Regions from separate parts of the Streptomyces sp. NPDC102274 genome, predicted to be linked through region 2. Evidence: riboswitches for the same ligand, from Rfam matches in the RefSeq annotation. Region 2 holds a riboswitch; the other holds the start of a gene.
What was found. Region 2 has a riboswitch for S-adenosylmethionine ahead of thrC (threonine synthase). Riboswitches for the same ligand answer to the same signal wherever they lie in the genome.

Region 1: another riboswitch for S-adenosylmethionine. It lies ahead of ACIRQP_RS01715 (aminotransferase class V-fold PLP-dependent enzyme); the one in region 2 lies ahead of thrC (threonine synthase).

What each region holds. Positions count from the first base shown of each region.
Region 1 is NZ_JBIWLW010000001.1:372,734-383,755, forward strand. It holds gene ACIRQP_RS01700 (rhomboid family intramembrane serine protease) at 1-387, shown strand, start outside; gene ACIRQP_RS01705 (Lrp/AsnC family transcriptional regulator) at 384-665, shown strand; partial or broken gene ACIRQP_RS01710 (HAMP domain-containing protein) at 782-1,279, shown strand; gene ACIRQP_RS01715 (aminotransferase class V-fold PLP-dependent enzyme) at 1,290-2,675, opposite strand; SAM riboswitch class IV at 2,874-2,991, opposite strand; gene trpD (anthranilate phosphoribosyltransferase) at 3,434-4,498, opposite strand; gene ACIRQP_RS01725 (cytochrome bc complex cytochrome b subunit) at 4,693-6,318, opposite strand; gene ACIRQP_RS01730 (Rieske 2Fe-2S domain-containing protein) at 6,315-7,370, opposite strand; gene ACIRQP_RS01735 (c-type cytochrome) at 7,367-8,176, opposite strand; gene ACIRQP_RS01740 (heme-copper oxidase subunit III) at 8,247-8,867, opposite strand; gene ACIRQP_RS01745 (hypothetical protein) at 9,065-9,466, shown strand; gene ACIRQP_RS01750 (Ig-like domain-containing protein) at 9,560-10,813, opposite strand; gene ACIRQP_RS01755 (cytochrome c oxidase subunit 4) at 10,921-11,022, opposite strand, start outside.
Region 2 is NZ_JBIWLW010000022.1:6,793-17,814, forward strand. It holds gene ACIRQP_RS26425 (cold-shock protein) at 347-550, opposite strand; gene ACIRQP_RS26430 (ubiquitin-like small modifier protein 1) at 966-1,241, opposite strand; gene thrC (threonine synthase) at 1,283-2,608, opposite strand; SAM riboswitch class I at 2,626-2,755, opposite strand; gene ACIRQP_RS26440 (glucosyl-3-phosphoglycerate synthase) at 2,924-3,901, shown strand; gene ACIRQP_RS26445 (hypothetical protein) at 3,946-4,116, shown strand; gene ACIRQP_RS26450 (trehalose-6-phosphate synthase) at 4,209-5,648, shown strand; gene otsB (trehalose-phosphatase) at 5,665-6,507, opposite strand; gene ACIRQP_RS26460 (DUF3263 domain-containing protein) at 6,636-6,914, opposite strand; gene ACIRQP_RS26465 (extracellular solute-binding protein) at 6,926-8,173, opposite strand; gene ACIRQP_RS26470 (ROK family protein) at 8,510-9,571, shown strand; gene nagA (N-acetylglucosamine-6-phosphate deacetylase) at 9,571-10,755, shown strand; gene ACIRQP_RS26480 (1-phosphofructokinase family hexose kinase) at 10,923-11,022, shown strand, end outside.

The DNA of each region.
Region 1 (11,022 bases), on a different contig from region 2:
GCGCTCTTCTATCTCGCCGTCGGCTACTTCGCGCTGTTCGTGTACGCGGCGGCCAACGCCGACTCGGACCAGACGCTGGTGGGGGCCTCGGGCGCGATCTCAGGGGTGCTCGGCGCCTTCCTCTACCTCTTCCCCAGAGCCCGGGTCACCAGCCTCTTCCCGTTTCTGCTCTTCCTGCCGCTGCGCTTCCCCGCCTGGATGGTGCTGATCTTCTGGTTCGCGCTCCAGTGGGCGGCGGCACAGGGCGCGGAGGCCGGTCCCGGGGTCGCCTATCTCGCGCATGTGGTGGGGTTCGGCACGGGCTTCCTCTACACCTGGGTGCGGTACTGGCGTACCGATAGAGTGAAAGACCAAACCGCGGCCACCGAGGGAGAACGCCAACCGTGATCACCGCGATCGTGCTCATCAAGACCAGCGTCGACCGGATCCCCGAGATCGCGGAGTCGATCGCCGCCCTCGACAGCGTCAGCGAGGTCTTCTCGGTCACCGGTACGTACGACCTGATCGCCATGGTCCGGGTCTCCAAGCACGACGATCTGGCGGATGTGATCCCCGGCCGGATCAGCAAGATCGAGGGCGTCGAGGCCACGGACACGCATGTGGCGTTCCGTACGTACTCCCAGCACGACCTCGAAGCCGCCTTCGCCATCGGACTCGACGCGTAGGGCCCCGTCTCCCGCCGGTTCCGGCGCCGGCGCCGGCGAGCCTGATCCGGGCCGCCGTGCCCAAACCGCAGGTGATCCGGCAGCGCCGCGACCTCCCCGAGCGGACCGCCCTGTGGCGGGACGACGACGCGCTGACCCGGATCTTCGCCTCCGAGGCGGCCTCCGGCACCCTGCACCGCCCGCGGGGCGAGCCGCGCTGGGCGAAAGTGGAGATCGCCCCCGCCGGCGACACGGCGCCCGGCGCCTGCGTCGTCGCCTTCCACGCGGACCGGGAACGGGCCGTCGCGGACGAGACGTTCCGTACGCTGCTGGCCATCTCGGGGGTGGCGCTGCTGCTGACGACCGGCATCGGCTGGGCAGTCGCGGGCCGCATACTCGCGCCCGTACGGGTCGTACGGATCACCGCGGCACAACTCACCGAGCAGGACCTCACCCGCCGCATCCCCGTCAAGGGCCGGGACGACATCGCGGCGCTCGCCGAGACCTTCAACGGGATGCTCGACCGGCTCGACCTCGACGCCCGGCCGGCCCGCGCCGATCTGGTGATCACCGCCGAGGGCGCGCTCGACCACCAGACCGTACGCGGCAAGATCCCGGCCGAAGTCGCCCGTCGCGGCCTGACGGTCAGCCGCGGTCGGGGACGCAGCGGCCGTCCTCCGTACGGTAGTTCCACCGCGCGCCGTCGGTCACCAGCTCCCGCACGGCCCGCACGAACCGGTCAACATGCTCGTCCGGCGTCCCGGCGCCGAAGCTGACCCGGATCGCGTTGAGCGACCGCTCACCCGGCTCGGCCTCCGGGGCACCGCACTCCCCCGGGTCCTGCGGGTCGCTGTCCAGCAGCGTCCGCACCAGCGGGTGGGCGCAGAAGAGCCCGTCCCGTACGCCGATGCCGTACTCCGCGGAGAGCGCGGCGGCGAAGTGCGAGCTGTTCCACCCCTCGACCACGAACGAGAGCACTCCGACCCGCGGCGCGTCCTCGCCGAACAGCGAGAGCACCTTCACCTCGGGCACCCCGGCCAGCCCCTCCCGCACCCGCGCCACGAGCCGCTGCTCGCGCGCCACCAGCGCGTCGAACCCGGCGTCCGTGAGCGTCTTGCAGGCCGAGGCGATCGCGTACACCCCGATGACATTGGGCGAACCGGCCTCATGACGGGCCGCCGTGGTGTGCCACTCGACATCCACCCCGCCGTCGGCCCGACGCGCCACCTTGCGGCTGGCGCCACCCCCGGCGAGATACGGCTCCGCGTCCCGGAGCCAGTCGGCCCGCCCCGCGAGCACCCCGGAACCGAACGGCGCGTACAGCTTGTGCCCGGAGAAGGCCACCCAGTCGACATCCAGCTCGGCGATGTCCACGGGGTGGTGCGGCGCGAGCTGAGCGGCGTCCAGCACGATACGGGCGCCCCCCGCGTGTGCGGCGGCGGCCAACTCCCGTACGGGCCACAGCTCACCGGTCACATTGGACGCACCGGTCACACAGACCAGCGCCGGCCCCTCGGACCCGCGCCCGGCGAGCGCCCGCTCCAGCGTCGCGACGGCCTCGCCCGGCGTCCGAGGAGCGTTCAGATAGGTCACCCGCGCGTCCCGCCAGGGCAGCAGGGACGCGTGGTGCTCGGTCTCGAACACGAACACCTCGCACTCCGCGGGGACCACGGCCGCCAGCAGATTGAGCGAGTCGGTGGTCGAGCGGGTGAAGACGACCTGGTCGCCGGGGCGGCAACCGAGGAACTCCGCGACCGTGCGGCGGCTGTTCTCGAACAGATCCGTGGAAAGCTGCGAGAGATAACCGGCACCCCGGTGGACACTGCCGTAGTACGGGGCGTACGCGGCGACGGCGTCCCACACGCGCTGAAGGGCGGGGGCGCTGGCCGCGTAGTCGAGCGCGGCGTAGGTGACCTCGCCGCCGGTGACGAGCGGGACGGTCACCTCACGCCCGAGCACCGGCAGCGGCGCGGCGCAGGCGGGATCGTCGGAGGGGGTCGTGGTGACGGCGGCGTTCGGGCGTGCGGACATGGCGATATCTCCCGGCGGGACAAGTCGGAACGGCTTCAAGTCCCCGCGGTGCGCGGCTGTGCCGCGGTGCTGGCGGGGTGTGCCTCGACGCACGGAGTCGCCGTGCGGAGGTGTGTTGAAGAGGGGCGTGAAAGCCCTAACGCATTCGCTTGCTCACGAGACTGCTCCCTTGAGGACCAGGACCCCAAAGGTGGCAGGGATCCGCGCTTGCCGCAGACCTCGCTGCCTACGGCCTGGTCTTCACCCGGGGCACCCCGCCACGGACGGAGGGTTGCCGGACAGCGAGCCGGGGCCTTAATCGCTGTCACTCATGACCTTGCCGAGGAGTATGCCATAGGGGTGGCGGCGAGGGGCGCCGGGGTGCGGTCGTTGTGGCTGGTACCGATGGGCCCCCGCACCCCGCGACCTGGAGGGAGCTGCGGGGTGGGGGTGTGGATGCGGCCCGGTGGACTCCGCCACTCGCCGCCCTGTGGCTGCCGCCCCGCGCACGGCCGGGCCGTTTGTGCGGGCGGTGAAGGGGGGCGCGCAGGGGTCGTGTCCGGGACACTAAAGCGTGATGTGTGGCGCGCGACCGCCCGTGCCCCGACTGTGGCCAGAGTCGCACCGTACGGGGGTCCGGGGTGTCCCCCGGAAAAGCACAGCATGCCGTCCAGGGCGCGAGCCCCGGAGCGACACCCGGCGACAACCCGCACCCGGAAACCGGCCCAACCCAAATCGCACCGCACCCCGGACAACGGCCCCCGCCGGAAGGCGAAACGCTACGACTGCGACGACGCGATCCAGCGGGCGAGAGCCCGCCCCGCTTCGCCCGAGTCGATCGACTCCGCCGCTCTCTCCATCCCCGCCGACAACTGCGCCGCCAGCGACTCCCCCGTCGGATCCAGCGCCACCAGCGCCGCCGCCGAGTTCAGCACCACCGCGTCCCGCACCGGCCCCGTCTCCCCCGCCAGCAGCCGCCGCGCGACATCCGCGTTGTACGAGGCGTCCGCGCCCCGCAGCGCCTCCACGGGCACCAGCTCCAGGCCCACGTCCCGCGGGTCGAACGCCTCCTCGGTCACCTTGCCGTCCCGGACGACCCATACCCGCGACGTCGCGGTGGTGGTCAGCTCGTCGAGGCCGTCGTCGCCGCGGAAGACCAGCGCGGAGGAGCCGCGCTCGGCCAGTACGCCCGCGATGATCGGCGCCATCCGAGCGTCGGCGACGCCCGTCGCCTGCGCGCGGACCTTCGCCGGGTTGGTGAGGGGGCCCAGGAAGTTGAAGGTGGTGCGGATGCCCAACTCGCCTCGCGCGGCGGCCACATGACGCAGGGCGGGGTGGAACTTCACCGCGAAGCAGAAGGTGATCCCCGCTTCCTCGGCGACCTCGGCGACCCGCTGCGGGGTCAGTTCCAGGTTGACGCCGAGCTTCTCCAGTACGTCGGAGGCTCCGCTCGCGGAGGACGCGGCGCGGTTGCCGTGCTTGACGACTTTCGCGCCGGTGCCGGCGACCACGATCGACGACATGGTCGAGATATTGACGGTTTTGGCGCCGTCGCCGCCGGTGCCGACGATGTCGACGGTCCGGCCGGGCACCTCGATCAGGTTGGCGTGCGCGTACATCGCGCGTACGAGGCCGCTGATCTCCGCGACCGTCTCGCCCTTGGCCCGCAGGGCGACGGCGAAGCCGGCGATCTGGGCGTCGGTGGCCTCGCCGCTCATGATCCGGTCCATCGCCCAGGCGGTGGCGTCCGCGCTCTGGTCGGCGCCGCTCAGCAGTGCGTTCAGTACGCCCGGCCAGGTGCGGGCCGCCGCGGTGTCGCCTCCGACGGGGGTCACAGCGCTCATGCTCGCTCCTGGGTGTCCGGGTCCGACGCGTGGGCCTTGTGTGCGGCCTGTGGCCAGCCTATCGGCGCGTACCGGCCCGCAGGGCGGATGCCCGTACTCCGGAACAGGACGTACGCCGAGGGCCCCGGCCGGTTCCCTCGCGGGAGACCGGGCCGGGGCCCTCGGTGGTGGCGACCTGGTGAGGCCGGGCGGGATCAGTGGTGGCCGTGGCCGCTGGTGATCTCCTTGTACTCCTCGGCGGTGGGCTTGGGAATCTGGTTGCCTTCGCCGTAGTAGCCCTTGCTCAGTTTCGAGCGGACCTTCTCGCCGGGGCCCACCTTGCGCTCCACGCCGTTCTCGTCGACCGTGGGGCCGATCTCGGCCGGCTTGTACTGCTCGTGCGCGGTGAGCTTGTGCAGGGCTCCCTGCTCCAGCGGGACGTGGACCTCGATGAACTCACCGTGCGGCAGCCGCTTGATGACACCGGACTCGCGTCCGTGCAGCACCTTCTCGGCGTCGCGCCGCTGGAGACCCATACAGATCCGCTTGGTGACGACGAAGGCGACGACCGGTGCGACAAAGAAGGCGATCCGGACGAACCAGGTGATCGCGTTGATCGACAGATGGAAGTGCGTCGCCCACAGGTCGTTACCGCCACCCACGAGCAGTACGAAGTACCAGGTCAGCCAGGCCACACCGAATCCCGTACGGGTCGGTGCGTTGCGCGGGCGGTCCAGGATGTGGTGCTCGCGCTTGTCACCGGTGACCCAGGACTCGACGAACGGATAGACCGCGATCGCGACCAGCACCAACGGGAAGATCACCAGCGGGATGAAGACACCCAGGACCAGGGTGTGTCCGGCGAAGTCGATCTCCCAGCCGGGCATCACACGGATGAGTCCCTCGGAGAAGCCCATGTACCAGTCGGGCTGGGCGCCGGTGGACACCTGGTCGGGACGGTACGGGCCGATGGCCCAGATCGGGTTGATCGTGGCGATCCCGGAGACGATCACGATCACACCGAAGACCAGGAAGAAGAAACCGCCCGCCTTCGCCATGTAGACCGGCAGCAGCGGCATGCCCACGACGTTCTTGTTCGTACGGCCGGGGCCCGCGAACTGCGTGTGCTTGTGGTAGAAGACCAGGATCAGGTGGGCCACCACGAGGCCGAGCATGATGCCGGGCAGCAACAGGATGTGGACCGAGTAGAACCGGGCCACGAAGTCGCCGCCGGGGAACTCCCCGCCGAACAGGAACATCGACAGATACGTTCCGACGACCGGCACCGACAGGATGGCGCCCTGCATGAACCGGACACCGGTGCCGGAGAGCAGGTCGTCCGGGAGCGAATAACCGGTGAACCCGGTGAACATGCCCAGGACGAACAGCAGGAAGCCGAACAGCCAGTTGATCTCGCGCGGCTTGCGGAACGCGCCCGTGAAGAAGACGCGCATCATGTGGACCAGCATGGCCGCGAGGAAGATCAGCGCGGCCCAGTGGTGGATCTGCCGGATCAGCAGACCGCCGCGGACGTCGAAGCTGATGTCCAGCGTGGAGGCGAACGCCTCCGACATCATCACGCCCTGGAGCGGGACGTAGCCGCCGTGGTACTCCACCTCGTTCATCGACGGGTGGAAGAACAGCGTCAGATACACACCCGTGAGGATGATGACGATGAAGCTGTAGAGGGCGATCTCACCGAGCATGAAGGACCAGTGGTCCGGGAAAATCTTCCGCATGTTGGTCTTGGCCAGGCTGTAGATGCCCAGCCGGCCGTCCGCCCAGTCGGCGACCCGCTCGCCCGCGGGTGCCTTGCGGTTCTTGTCGTCAGCGGTACTCATCCGCGCTCCCAGAAGGCAGGGCCGACGGGCTCGTCGAAGTCGCCGAGCGCTTCGAGGTTGCCCTCAGCGTTCACACCGATACGCAGCTGCGGAAGGGGGTGACCGGCCGGGCCGAAGATGACGCGGGCGCCGTCGGAGAGGTCGAAGGTGGACTGGTGGCACGGGCACAGCACATGGTGCGTCTGCTGCTCGTACAGGCTGATCGGGCAGCCGACATGGGTACAGATCTTCGAGTACGCCACGATCCCCTGGTGGGACCATTCGAGCTCGCGCTTGTCCTTGATCTCGTCCGGCTGGATCCGGACGATCATCAGAGCCGCCTTGGCGATCTGCTTCTGGAAGTCTTCGCTGTGCTCGTCGAGACCCTCGGGCATGGCGAAGGTCAGTGAACCCACGACGACGTCCTCGGGACGCAGCGGCTCATTGGTGTTCATGTTGATGAGCTCTTTGCCCTTGCGCCACAGCGTGGAGCGGAGCTTCTTCTCGGGCAGCGGGCCCAGGTCGCGCAGGAGCACCACGCCGGAGAGCGGCACCAGCGCCAGCGCGCCGAACATCGTGCTGCGGATCAGCTTGCGCCGACCGAAGCCAGACTCCGCCGCACCCGCCGCGAAGTCCTCCAGGACCTTCGCCTTGACCTCGGGCGTCGCCTCGATCGGGTGGCGGTCGTCGGCGGTCTCCACGTCCGACATCAGCGTGCGCGCCCAGTGGACCGCGCCGGCGCCGATGCAGAAGAGCGCGATGCCCAGGGTCACGCCCAGCGAGAAGTTCAGGATGCTGATGTGGCCGAACGGGAAGATGAAGACGATCTTGTCGACCGGGAACGCCACGTACGAGGCGATGAAGGCGACGGTCGCGACCATCGACAGCAGGAACAGCAGGGCGACCGAGCGCTCGGACCGCTTGGCCGCCCGCTCGTCGATGTCCTGCACGCGCGGCCGGTGGGCCGGCAGTCCCGGGTCGGCGAACGGATCGTCCGTACGCGCCACCGCGCCGTGCGCGGCCCCCTGCTCGCTCGGCAGGTTCTTCTCTGGAATCTCTTCTTGGCTACTCATGACTTCTTGGCCTTAGCGGTGTGGGCCGCGACCCAGACGGCGACTGCGATCAAAGCACCCAGACCGAAGATCCAGCCGAAGAGTCCTTCGCTGACGGGGCCGAGGCCGCCCAGCTTCAGACCGCCGGGGCTCTCGGACTCCTCACCGTTCACCGCCTTGACGTAGGCGATGATCTCTCTCTTCTGCTGCTCCGGCATCGTGGAGTCGGGGAAGGACGGCATGCTCTGCGGGCCGGTCTGCATGGCCTCGTAGATGTGCTTCGGATCCACGCCCTCAAGCGACGGCGCGGTCTTGCCATTTGTCAGCGCGCCACCCTCGCCGGTGAAGTTGTGGCACTGGGTGCAGTTGGTACGGAACAGATCGCCACCCTTGGCGATGTCCGCACCGGCCGGGCTGTACTGCTTCGCGGTCGGCGTGATCGGGCCGGCGCCGAGGGACGCGACATACGCGGCGAGCTGATCGATCTCCTTCTGCGAATAGATGACCTTCTTCTTCGGCACCTGCGCGCCGGGCCCCATGGCCGGCATGCGGCCGGTGCCGACCTGGAAGTCCACGGCGGCGGAGCCGACGCCGACCAGGCTCGGGCCGTCAGAGGATCCCTGACCGCCGACTCCGTGGCAGCTGGCGCAGCCGACGGAGTAGAGCTTCTTGCCCTCCTCGATGGCGAGGGACTGGGCGGTTTCGTCAGCCTGTGCCGTGCCCGCGGGCGCGAACGCGGTGTACAGCCCCCCGGTGGCCGCCAGCGCGAGGAGTAGGACGACGACCGCCGCCAGCGGATGGCGTCGTCGTGCGGAGAGCTTTTTCACGGATTACCCCGGTGTCAGGATCTTCAGCGTCGGTGCTTCTGGACTGTGTGCGCTCGGGCGCCGTGCCCGGCTACTTGATCAAGTAGATCGTGGCGAAAAGGCCGATCCAGACGACATCGACGAAGTGCCAGTAATAGGACACGACGATGGCGGCGGTTGCCTGCTCGTGGGTGAATCTCTTGGCCGCGTACGTCCTGCCCAGGACGAACAGGAACGCGATCAACCCCCCCGTCACATGCAGACCGTGGAAGCCGGTGGTCAGATAGAACACCGAGCCGTACGGGTCCGAGGACAGCGAGATGCCGTCCTTCTTGACCAGCTCGGTGTACTCGAAGACCTGACCGCCGATGAAGATCGCACCCATCACGAAGGTGATCACGAACCAGGTGCGGAGCTTCTTCACGTCACCCCGCTCGGCGGCGAAGACGCCGAGCTGGCAGGTGAGCGAGGAGAGCACCAGGATCGTGGTGTTCGTAGCCGAGAACGGGACGTTCAGGGCATGAGCCATTTCCTTCCAGTACTCCGCTCCCATCACCGATCGCAGGGTGAAGTACATCGCGAAGAGGGCCGCGAAGAACATCAGCTCGGAACTCAGCCAAATGATGGTTCCGACGCTGGTGAGGTTCGGCCGATTGACCGACGGGTGCGCGTGCCCGGTTTCTACTGTCGTTGCTGTCGCCACGACCGACATTATGTCGGTCGCTTATCCCGCCCTGACCCCGGGGGGTGCCGTTCGGTGTGTCCATGCGATGTGCCCAGCTCGAACGGCCCATCGAAGGGGCGTCATTACCCGTGCTGACATGGTGTCCGACGGAGTAGCATCCGCGGCATCGGTTCATGGCAATGACGCCCTGAAGCCCTCGCAGACACTGATGTCACGGAGGAACAATGCAGCCGACCGCCACGGTGCTGGTCTACAGCGACGACGCGAACACCCGCGAGCAGGTCCGGCTGGCAGCGGGACGCAGGCCGGCCTCCGACGTACCGCCGGTCGAGTTCCTGGAGTGCGCCACCCTGCCCGCGGTGCTCAAGCATCTGGACAAGGGCGGCATCGACGTCTGTGTGCTGGACGGCGAGACGGTCCCCGCGGGCGGCATGGGGGTCTGCCGGCAGATCAAGGACGAGATCTTCAACTGCCCGCCCGTGCTGCTGCTGATCGGCCGCCCGCAGGACGCCTGGCTGGCCACCTGGAGCCGCGCGGACGCCGCGGTGACCCTTCCGGTCGAACCGGTCGGCTTCGCGGAGACGCTGGCCTCTCTGCTGCGCGCCAGGCTCGCCGTGGACGCCTGAGGGCCGTGAACGCCTGAGGGCCGCGGACGCCGGCCATCGGACGTCCACGGCCCTCTGGGGACCACACGGTACGAATCCCGGGACTCACGGGACTCAGACGACGGGACGGAGCCTCGCCTTGTCGGCGGGGCTGCTGCCCTCCCTCGTCCCTGCCTGGAGGACGCTGCCCTCGCGCCAGTCCTTCCAGTCCACGTTCCAGTCTCCGAAGCCGTTGCCGAAGTCCTCCATGTAGTCCCCGGCGCTGTTGATGACCTGGACGATGTCGCCTTCCTGGACGGTCTCGAAGAACCAGGCGGCGTTGCCGGTGGACATGCCCACGCAGCCGTGGCTGACGTTCGCCACCCCCTGCGAGCCCACGGACCACGGCGCGGCGTGTACGTACTCCCCGCTCCAGGTGACGCGGGTGGCCCAGTAGACGGGCAGGTCGTAGCCCTCGCCGCCGCCGATGCCGACGCTGGTGCCGCGCATCCGTACGAAGTACTCCTGGCCCAGGACGACCTTGATGCCGTTCCGCGTCGAGAAGCCCGGCTTGCCGGTGGTCACCGGAATGCTGTTGATCTCTTCCCCGTTGACATAGACCGTCATGTAATGCGCGCTGGCGTCGACGATGGCCTCGACCCGGTCGCCGGTCTTCATCTTGATCGGCTTGACCGCGCCGCCGTACAGCTTGTCGCTGATCTTCACGCCTTCGAGCGTGCTCGACGCCGTGACGGTCCCGTTGGCGGGCCAGTAGTCCTTGGGGCGGTAGTGCAGCTCGTTGTCGTCCACCCAGTGCCAGGCCCCGCCGTCCGCGGCGGGCGTGGAGCGGACCTTCAGGGACCGCTCGATCACATCCCTGGCCTTCTTGGAGGTGACCGGCTCACTGAGCGAGGCGGTGATGGGCTGGCCGACCCCGTACTCGCCGGAGTCCGGGCCGAACTCGACCGTGAGCTTCTTCTTGGCGGGGCGGGTGTCGAAGGTGAGCGTCCGGATGCCCGGGGCGCCCTTCTTGCTCTCCGTGGAGACCTTGACGGTGTAGCGGCTCCCGGCGGCCAGGGGCGCCGTGGAGTGCCAGCGTGAGCCGTCGGCGGCGAGTTCGCCGGCCAGGTAGTGGCCCGTCTTGTCGACGGCGGTGACGTCTGTGATCTTGCCGTCGGCCCCCGTGGAGGTGACTTCGAGGGGCTTGTCCGGGTCGGCCTTGGTCTTGCCCGCGGACATGCTGAAGTTGACCTTGCCTGTGGCGTCAGCCGGCTTCGCGGAGAGCGGGTGCTTCTCGTCGCTGCTGCTGCACGCGGTCGCGCTCGCCCAGAGGGACACGACCAGCAGGGTGCAGCACAGGACAGTACGCAAGCGTGGCGTGTGGTTCATGATCACAAGATAGGAACACTCGCGGCTTTTCCGCGCGGTGAGAGAGGCAAACGGGGGGCCCGAGCACTCCGAATGGGAATGCTCGGGCCCCGGGTTTACTCAGCGTGCTACTGGTTCCGGTTCTCACCTTGGTAGAACTCGAAGACCCAGCCCCAGAGGCCGACCAGGATCAGCGGCAGCGAAAAGTACAGCAGCCACCAGCCGATCGC
Region 2 (11,022 bases):
AGAGCTTGGGGAAGGATTGCTCCGGACCGTGCTGGCGCCCGCGACGGACGGCCTGAGAGCCGTGTGGTTCCTTACCCCACCGGCTCTTCGGGCCTCACCGACCCGGTCCTTAAGTTGTCACTCTCACTTGCAGAGTGCTAACGCCAATGATTAGCACTCGGCCCCCGAGAGTGCAAGCTCCGCCAGTACACCGCGGCCCCTTCAACCCCTCCTGTCAGCGCCTCCGGACAGCCTCCCGCGGCCGGCCTCCTCCGGAACGCGCGAAGGGTCCGCATCCCCTGTTCGGGATGCGGACCCTTCGGCGTGAGTACGTACGTCAGTGCGTCGGTGGCCGATCGCGCCGGGATCAGACGGCGAGCTTGACCATGTCCGCCTGCGGACCCTTCTGGCCCTGCGAGATCTCGAACTCCACTCGCTGACCTTCTTCAAGGGTGCGGTAACCGTCCATCTGGATCGCGCTGTAGTGGACGAAAACATCCGCACCACCGTCTACCGCGATGAAGCCGTAGCCCTTCTCCGCGTTGAACCACTTGACGGTGCCCTGAGCCATGCCTAACTCCCCTATTACTGGCCCTTGCACGGGGCCACACTTCACGCCGGAACGCGTCGACCGCGGCTGAATGTATCTGCCCAACTGCCCTCTGCAACAGGTCAATCGGACGAGAATTCTGGGCATGGCTGAACACACATACTGATGAATTCCCTGCGTTCCAGGGCAAGTCGGGCCGGGCAAAGCGCACCTACGGCGCATACGGCACTCCGACTTCCACTCCATGTTGTCGCGTTCTCGCATGCCTTTGGCAGGGGCGACAGCGGGGCGTTCCCATACTGTACCGCGCTCAACCATGTAGAACGGCCCCCTCCGCTTCTCTCGCGGAGGGGGCCGTACCAGTAACAGAGCGGAGCAAATCCGGGAAATCCGGGAAATCAGGGGAATCCGCGAAATCCCAGCGGAATCCCGGGGATCAGCCTCCGGCGACGGCGGGGATGATCGAGACGCCGGCGCCCGCCGGAGTGGCGGTCTCCAGGCCCTGCTCGAAGCGGACGTCGTCGTCGTTCACGTACACGTTCACGAAGCGGCGCAGCTTGCCCTGGTCGTCCAGGACGCGGGCGGCGATGCCCGGGTGGCTCGCCTCCAGGGACTGGATGACCTCGGAGAGGGTCGTCCCCTCGGCGGCGACCTCGGCCTTGCCGCCGGTGTACGTACGGAGAATGGTGGGGATGCGGACGTTGACGCTCATGGGTGTTCTGCCTTCCGTCTTCCGTAACGTCGTGGTGGTCGTCAGCTGCCGGCCAGGCCGGCGTCGCGGAACGCGTCCAGGCTCGGGCGGATGATCGCCGTCGGGCCGGTCGTCGGGGCGACGGCGTCGAGCGTCTTGAGTCCGTCGCCGGTGTTCAGGACGACGGTGGTGAGGGCCGGGTCGAGGACACCGGCCTCGATCAGCTTCTTCGTCACGCCGACGGTCACGCCCCCGGCCGTCTCCGCGAAGATGCCCTCGGTGCGCGCCAGCAGCTTGATCGCGTCGACGATCTGTTCGTCGTTGACGTCCTCGACGGCGCCGCCGGTGCGGCGGGCGATGTCCAGGACGTACGGGCCGTCGGCGGGGTTGCCGATCGCCAGGGACTTGGCGATGGTGTCCGGCTTCTGCGGCCGTACGACGTCGTGTCCGGCCTTGAAGGCGGTGGACACCGGCGAGCAGCCCTCGGCCTGGGCACCGAAGATCTTGTACGGCTTGTCCTCGACCAGGCCGAGCTTGATCAGCTCCTGGAGACCCTTGTCGATCTTCGTGAGCTGCGAGCCCGAGGCGATCGGGATGACGATCTGGTCGGGCAGCCGCCAGCCGAGCTGCTCGCAGATCTCGTACGCCAGGGTCTTGGACCCCTCGCCGTAGTACGGGCGCAGGTTGACGTTGACGAAGCCCCAGCCCTCGCCGAGCGGGTCGCCGATCAGCTCGGAACAGAAGCGGTTGACGTCGTCGTAGTTGCCCTCGATACCGACGAGTTCACCGCCGTAGACCGCCGCCATGACGACCTTGCCCTGCTCCAGGTCGTGCGGGATGAAGACGCAGGAGCGGAAGCCGGCACGGGCGGCGGCGGCGCCGACGGCGCCGGCCAGATTGCCCGTGGACGAGCAGGAGAGCGTGGTGTATCCGAAGGCGCGGGCGGCCTCGACGGCGATGGCGACGACGCGGTCCTTGAAGGAGTGCGTCGGATTGCCCGAGTCGTCCTTGACGTACAGGGAGCCCGTGACGCCCAGTTCACGGGCGAGGTTGTCGGCCTTGACGAGCTTGGTGAAGCCGGGGTTGATGCTGGGCTTCGTGGCCACATCGGCGGGGACGGGCAGCAGCGGCGCGTAGCGCCAGATGTTGTCCGGGCCCTCGGCGATGCGCTTCTTCAGCTCTTCGGGGGTGCCGCTCGGCAGGTCGTACGCCACTTCGAGCGGCCCGAAACAGCTGGCACAGGCGAAAATCGGACCGAGGTCGAAGCGCTCTCCGCATTCGCGGCACGAGAGTGCGGCGGCGGGTCCGAGATCGACGGCGCCGGTGGCGGCCGAGTTGGTGCCGGCTGCGTCGGAGTCGGCGTTCTGTACGGCGGTCTGCACAGACATGGAGGCGAGGCCCTTTCTCCTCATCTTCCTCGCGACGTACTTCGCCACGAGACGGAATTGGCACCTTCCCCACCGTGACCTCGAATGGTCGGCGGGAGGGTTGCCGGGACTTCAACGGGCCGTTCCCTCAGTCCCTCTGGATGAGCGCTATGGAGCCGGACCCGGGGTCCGACACGTTTTTTCACGTAACGACCCCCGGCATGCGGTGGTCATTCGTGTTGTTCAAGACTGTAACCGAAGGAGCGCACGGTTGAGATAGTCGTCCGCACCGCGAGATGGATCACGTTCATGGCACACGCACAGGGAGTACCGACCGTGCTGGAAGAGGTGGAGCACTGGCTGACCAGGCGTTCCTGGTCCGTGGCCGACCGCCCGCTCGACCGGCTGATGGTGGCGAAGGCCGCGCGCGGCACGTCGGTGAGTGTGGTCCTTCCGGCGCTGAACGAGGAGGCGACGGTCGGCGAGATCGTGTCCGTGATCCGGCGCGAACTGATGGAGCGGGTACCGCTCGTCGATGAACTTGTGGTGATCGACTCCGGTTCCACCGACCGTACGGCCGCGGTCGCCGCGGCGGCGGGCGCGCGCGTGGAGCACCGGGACGCGATACTGCCGCGGCTGCCGGCACTGCCCGGCAAGGGCGAGGTGCTGTGGCGGTCGCTACTGGTGACGAGCGGCGAGGTCGTGTGCTTCGTGGACGCCGATCTGCGACGGTTTTCGGCCGATTTCGTGTCGGGCATCGTGGGGCCTCTGCTGACCGATCAGGACGTGCAGTTCGTGAAGGCGATGTACGACCGTCCGCTGCACCAGCCCGCGGCGGAACGGGGTCCCGGCCAGGGCGGCCAGGGCGGCCAGGGCGGACGCGTGACCGAGCTGGTGGCGAGGCCGCTGCTCAATCTGCACTGGCCCCGGCTGGCCGGTTTCGTCCAGCCGCTGGGCGGCGAGTACGCGGCGCGGCGCTCCCTGCTGGAGCGGCTGCCGTTCCCCGTCGGATACGGCGTCGAGCTGGGGCTGCTCGTGGACGCGCTGCACATGGCGGGTCTCGACGCGCTGGGGCAGGTCGACGTCGGGGTACGGATCCACCGCCACCAGGACGAGCGGGCGCTGGGGCGGATGGCCGCGGCGATCTACCGTACGGCGCAGCTGCGGCTGTCCCGGGCGCACTTGGTACGGCCGGAGCTGACGCAGTTCGAGCGCGGCGAGAACGGTTTCGTGCCGCGTACGCACGCGGTGGACACGGAGGAACGGCCGCCGGTGCGGGAGATCGCGGAGTACACGGCCGGACGCGCGGCGTAACGGAATGCGATCATGCGAGTTCCCTAGATTGCCCGATTATGGTCATGAATCATGTGGTGGCTGGAACGCTGACCGGGCCTCTGACCGCTGTGCACGCGCATCTGGCCGAGACCGGGAGCGCCGCCGAGCGGCTGTGGCTGCTGGGCGGGGTGGTGCTCGCGCTGAGCGGCGCCGGGGTGGTCGCGCTGGCCGCCCTGCGCGGCCGACGGGACTGACGACAGCGTCGCCCGCAGGACGGTCGGCACAGCCGACGACAGGGCCGCGCCCGTACGTTTGAGCGTTTCCGTGACGGGCTAGGTTTCGGCACATGGTTACCGAGCCGCCCTCCCGGGCCCAGGTCCTCGTCGCGTCCAACCGAGGCCCCGTCTCGTACACGCTGCGCGACGACGGCGCGCTGGAGGCCAAGCGGGGCGGCGGCGGGCTGGTCTCCGGCCTGTCGGCCATCGGTCCGGACGCGGACGCGGTGTGGGTGTGCGCGGCGCTCGGGGACGGCGACCGCGAGGCGGTACGGCGTACGGGCGGCCGGCTCGACACGGCCGACACGGGCGGCCGACGGGTGCGGATGCTGGGCATCGCGCCCGAGGTGTACGCGGACGCCTACAACGACGTCGCCAACTCCACGCTCTGGTTCGTCCACCACCTGCTGTACCAGACCCCGCTGGAGCCGTCCTTCGGCCCGGAGTTCCGCGCGCGGTGGGCGTCCTACGAGACGTACAACCGCGCCTTCGCGGAGGCGCTGGCCGACGAGGCGGCCGACGGCGCGGCCGTGCTGGTGCAGGACTACCACCTGGCGCTGGTGCCCGGGATACTGCGCGCCCTGCGCCCCGACCTGAGGATCGGGCACTTCTCGCACACGCCCTGGGCCCCGGTGGACTACTTCCGGCTGCTGCCCGACGACATCGCGCGCCAGCTGCTGCGCGGCATCCTGGGCGCGGACCGCGCGGCCTTTCTGACGCACCGGTGGGCCGACGCCTTCACCGCGTGCTGTACGGAGCTGCTGGGCGGGAGGGGCGGCACGGGAAAAACACAGATCGGCGTGCACGGCCTGGGCGCGGACGGCGACTTCCTGCGCGAGCGCGCGCACCGCCCCGACGTGGACGAGCGGATCGTGACCCTGCGCGGGCAGATCGGCCGTACGAGCAAGGGCGAGGAGCGGAAGACCATCGTCCGGGTGGACCGTACGGAACTGTCGAAGAACATCGTGCGCGGCCTGCTCGCCTACCGGCTGCTGCTGACCGACCGTCCCGAATGGCGCGAACGCGTGGTCCATGTCGCCTTCGCCTACCCGTCCCGGCAGGACCTGGCGGTCTACCGCGACTACACCGCCGAGGTCCAGCGGGTGGCCGATGCGATCAACGCCGAGTTCGGCACGGAGGGCTGGGTCCCGGTCGTCCTCCACGTCAAGGACGACTTCGCCCGCTCGCTTGGCGCCTACCGGCTGGCGGACGTGGCACTGGTCAACCCGATCCGCGACGGCATGAACCTGGTCGCGAAGGAGATCCCCCTCGTCTCGGAGCGCGGCTGCGCGCTGGTGCTGTCGCGCGAGGCGGGGGCGTACGAGGAGCTGGGCGGGGACGCGCTGGTGGTGAACCCGTACGACATCAGCGCCACGGCGGCGGCCCTGCACGAGGCGCTGACCATGCCCGCCGACGAGCGCGCGGAACGCGCCAAGCGGCTGGCCGCGGCGGCGACGGCGCTGCCGCCGCGGCAGTGGTTCCTGGACCAGCTGACGGCGCTGCGCGCCTGACGCACCTGCCGGGCTCTCAGGCCATCGTCTCCGCCAGCGCCGCCAGGAAGTCCGCCAGCGCCGCCGGTCCCGGCAGCAGCAGGTCGGCGCGCTCGGCCAGTTCGGGTACTTCGGAGCCGCTGCAGATCAGCAGGCCGGGGTGGCCGTCCGAGCGGAGCTTCTCGACCGCCGCGTACGCCGGGAGGTCGCCCAGGTCGTCGCCCGCGTACAGAACCGTCTCGGCGCCGATCTCGCGTACGTACTCCAGCAGCGCCACGCCCTTGTCCATGCCGGGCGGGCGCAGCTCCAGGACCATGCGGCCCGGTTCGACGATCAGGCCGTGGCGGGCCGCCAGTTCGGTGAGCGGGTCGCGCAGGGCCTCGAAGGCGGCCCTCGGGTCGGAGGCGCGGCGGGTGTGCACCGCGACCGCCTGGCCCTTCTCCTCGATCCAGGTGCCGCGCCAGGCGCCGAATCGGTCGAGGACGCCGGGGAGTTCGGCACGGACCGCCACGACGCCCTCGTGCGGGGCGGGGGCGCGGACGGTGCCGGAGACGGCGTCCCAGCGCTCGGCGCCGTAGTGGCCGAGGACCACGAGATGGTCCAGGCCCGGCACTCCGGCGAAGCCGCCGTACCGCACCGCGACCCCGGCCGGACGGCCGGTGACGACCGCGACCGACGCGACGTGCGGCGCGAGCGCGGCCAGGGCGGGGACGGCGCGCGCATGCGCGCGGGCCTGTTCGGGGTCGGGGACGATCTCGGCGAGAGTGCCGTCGAAGTCGAGCGCGACGACGGACTTGCCGGGCCGCGCGAGGAGCGCGGCCAGACCGTCGGCGCCGGCGGGGGTGGCCGGTTTCGGCAGGGGGTACGGGTTGCTGCCCATGCCACGACCTTATCGGCGCCCGCCACCGCGGAGAGCCTGTCCGGCCAACGGAGGGCCGCCGCGGGCTTACGAAGATCGGCCGGCCTAGGCCCTGTCCGGCCGGACAGGACCTGGTGCCGGTCGCCGCACTAGCGGCGGCGGCGTCTCTCGTCCCTGATCCGCCGCAGCCGGTTCACCGTCACCGGGTCGTGCTCCAGCGCCAGCGGATCGTCCAGCAGCGCGCCCAGCAGCTGGTAGTAGCGGGTCGGCGACAGGCCGAGCCCCTCCCTGATCGCCCGCTCCTTGGCGCCGGGCCCCGGCCAGCCGCGCCGCTCCATGGCGAGTACGGCGCGGTCCCGCTCGGACAGCCCCGAGGGCTCCGCGGAATCGGCCGAATCGGCGGGATCGGCGGGATCAGACGCGGTCATATGACCGCACGCTACTCGCCGGCCTCGGCCGCCGCCGCGTCCCTGGCGATCCCGCCGAGGACGTTCGACGGGCTGGCACCGGGCTCGACGGCCTTACCGATGTTCTTCTTCAAGCTCTCGCTCACGCTCGCCCACGAGTTCTTGCCGTACGGAATCAGCTCGGAAGTCGGCAGCGCGTCCAGGAACTTGCGCAGGTCCGCGTACTGCGGATCCGCCGCCATCGCGTCGTTCGCGCTGTAGGTGACCGGCAGCAGGTCGTACTGCCCGGCGAAGGACATCACGTTCTTGTCGTCGTACGCGAAGTCCAGGAACTTGCCGATCGCCGTACGGTTGCCGTTCTGCTTGAAGGCCATCATCCAGTCGGCCACACCCATGGACGCCTTGGCCTTGCCGTTGACGCCGGGCAGCGTCACCATCCCGACCTTGACGCCCTGCTTCGCGGCCTCCGCCATCAGGGAGGGATGCCCGTTGAGCATGCCGACCTGACCGCTGGTGAACGCCTTGAACGCCATGGCGCGGTCGAGCTTCCCGGGGGCGACGGGACCGGTCAGCCCCTTGCCGACAAGCTCCTTCTGCAGCCACTGGAACGTCGCGATGTTCTGCTCCGAGTCGATGTTGTACGAACCGTCGGCGGTGTCCGTGTAGCCGCCCCCGCCGCTCAGCAGCCACATCATGGTCTCGCCCTGCGCCTCCTCGGAGCCCAGCGGCAGCGCGAACGGTGTCGTCACGCCGAGGCCCTTGAGCGCCTCGGCGTCGGACTGGATGTCGTCCCAGTTCTCCGGGGCGTCCAGACCGGCCTGGTCGAAGAGCTTCTTGTTGTAGAAGAGCAGCCGGGTGGAGGCGACGAACGGCAGTCCGTACTGGATGCGGTTGACCTTGCCGGCCTCGGAGAGCTGGGCGAGGAAGTTCGCCTGCGTGGGGACGGAGAGCACTTCGTCGGCGGTGTAGAGCTGGTCCTGCTTCACGTAGTTGGCGTACGAGCCGACCTGCGCGATGTCGGGGGCCCGGTCCTCCTCGACCATCGTGGCGACATCGCTGTCGACGGTCTTCCAGGGACGGACGCTGACGTCGACCTTGATGCCGGGGTTCTTGGACTCGAACGCCGAGGCGAGCGCGGACCAGTACTTCTCGGAGGAGTTCTCCGAGTTGGTGCCGTAGTCCGCGGCGACGAACTTGAGGGTGACGTCCCCGGACCCTCCCGTACTGCCACAGCCGGCCAGCGCCATTGTCATGCCCCATGCGGCTATCGCCGCGGTCATTCCCAGATAGCGCTGTCGCACGGCTGTGTTCCCGCCCTTGTTCTTCGATTGCGCGTAAGGCCCCGGTCGGTCCCCCGTGACGCATTGTTATGAAGCAGCGATTTTCCCCCATCCGGAGGTTTCGGGTCCACCTGGGGTCGGTTTCACTTAGGCAACGTCCCCGCGGCCGCCCGGTGAAGCCGCATATCGAGCACAGCCTCCCTTTACGACAGGGGCGCGCCCCTTCGGCTCACTCGCCGGAGCCGCGTCCCACCGGCCAGGTCCGTTTGTATGGAGACTCAACAATCCTGGGCAGTGGACTAGACCTTTCAAGGGTCTACGCGCGAGACTGTTCCCGTGAGACACGTCATCGCCCTGGATGTGGGCGGCACCGGCATGAAAGCCGCCCTGGTGGGGGCGGACGGCGCGCTGCTGTACCAGGCGCGGCGGGCGACCGGCAGAGAGCGCGGGCCCGAGGCCGTCGTGGAGACCATCCTCGGCTTCGCCGCAGACCTGCGCGCGTACGGCACCGAGCACTTCGGCGAGAGCGCCGTCGCCGCCGGGGTCGCGGTGCCCGGCATCGTCGACGCCGAGCGCGGTATCGCGCGGTACGCCGCCAATCTCGGCTGGCGCGACGTACCGATGCGCGATCTTCTCGGCGCCCGGCTCGGCGGCGTACCCGTCGCGCTCGGGCACGACGTACGCACCGGCGGTCTCGCCGAGGGGCGGCTCGGCGCGGGCCGGGGGGCCGACCGGTTCCTGTTCGTGCCGCTGGGCACCGGGATCGCCGGGGCCATCGGCATCGCGGGCACCATCGAGGCCGGTGCCCACGGCTACGCGGGCGAGATCGGCCATGTCGTGGTCCGCCCCGACGGGCCCGACTGCGGCTGCGGACAGCGCGGCTGTCTGGAGACCCTCGCCTCCGCCGCGGCCGTGACCCGCGCCTGGGCCGCGGCGAGCGGCGACCCGGAGGCGGACGCCGCCGACTGCGCGAAGGCCGTGGAGTCCGGCGACCCCGCGGCCGTACGGGTCTGGCTCGACGCGGTCGACGCGCTCGCCGCCGGACTGGTCACCGCGCTCACCCTGCTCGACCCCCGGACGCTGATCATCGGTGGCGGTCTCGCCGAGTCCGGGGAAACCTTGTTCACACCGCTGCGGACGGCGGTCGAGGAGCGGGTGACGTTCCAGAAACTTCCCGAGATCGTCCCGGCGGCTCTCGGCGACACCGCGGGCTGTCTGGGCGCGGGGCTGCTCGCCTGGGACCTGCTCGCCGCCGCCCGGCCCGCCGCGGAGGCACGACCCGCGGAGGCACGACCCGCGGAAGCACGAACCGCGGAAGCGCACCCCACAGAAGCGCACCCCACCGACGACAACGACCCGCCCGCCGACGATCCACTCGCCACGGAGGTATCCGCCTGATGGCCGCTAGCGCCCCACGCGCCGCGCACGCCGCACACATCCCACGCGCCGAAAGCACCGTTCTCACCGGCGCCCGGGTGGTGCTGCCCACCGGAACCGTGGACGGCGGGCAGGTGATCATCGAGGGCGGCCGGATCGCGGGCACCGCCCACGACGACGCCGCCTCGCTGGATCTCTCCGGCCACTGGATCGTCCCCGGCTTCGTGGACATGCACAACCACGGCGGCGGCGGCGCCTCGTTCACCTCCGGCTCGGTGGACGACGTGCTCAAGGGCATCCGCACACACCGCGAGCACGGCACCACCACCCTCGTCGCCTCCACCGTCACCGGCGAGATGGACTTCCTCGCCCACCGCGCCGGCTTCCTCTCCGAGCTGGTCGAGCAGGGCGAGCTGGCCGGGATCCACTTCGAGGGCCCGTTCATCTCCCCCTGCCGCAAGGGCGCCCACAGCGAGGCGCTGCTGCGCGACCCCGACCCGGCCGAGGTCCGCAAGCTGCTCGACGCGGCGCGCGGCACGGCCAGGATGGTCACGCTCGCCACCGAACTGCCGGGCGGCATCGAGTCCGTACGGCTGCTCGTGGAGCACGGCGTGATCGCCGCCGTCGGCCACACGGACGCGACGTACGAGCAGACCGTGGAGGCCATCGACGCGGGCGCGACCGTCGCGACGCATCTCTTCAACGCGATGCCGACCCTCGGACACCGCGCTCCGGGACCGATCGCCGCGCTGCTGGAGGACGAGCGGGTCACGGTCGAGCTGATCAACGACGGCACGCATCTGCACCCCGCGGCGCTGGAGCTGGCGTTCCACCGCGCGGGCGCGGACCGGGTCGCCTTCGTCACGGACGCGATGGACGCGGCCGGGTTCGGCGACGGGCGCTACCAGCTCGGCCCGCTCGCGGTCGACGTCAAGGACGGCGTCGCGCGGCTGGTGGAGGGCGGCTCGATCGCCGGCTCCACACTGACCCAGAACACCGCGTTCAAGCGGGCGGCGACGGTGGACCGGCTGCCGGTGGAGGACATCGTCCGGGCGATCTCCGCCAACCCGGCGCGGCTGTTGGGCGTGTACGACAAGGTCGGCTCGCTGGAGCCGGGCAAGGACGCGGACCTGGTGGTCCTGGACGACACGTTCTCGGTCAAGGGTGTCCTGCACAAGGGCGAATGGGTAATTGAGCCCAAGTAGGTCGATTCAATGAAAAGACGGCCGATTTAGCCGCAAGAACGAGGAAAGCCATACGAAGGCGGTCGGCCCGGGGTCTGGGCCTACCGCCTTCTGTTTGGCATGATCGCTCCGGTAATCGGCCGAGCGAGCGAGCGGCCGTGCGAGCGCGTTTCCCGGGGGTGCGACGGATGATTGTGACGGTCACGCTCAACGCCGCGCTGGACATCACGTACCGCACCCCCGAGCTGGTCCCTCACACCACGCATCGCGTCACCGATGTCGTCGAGC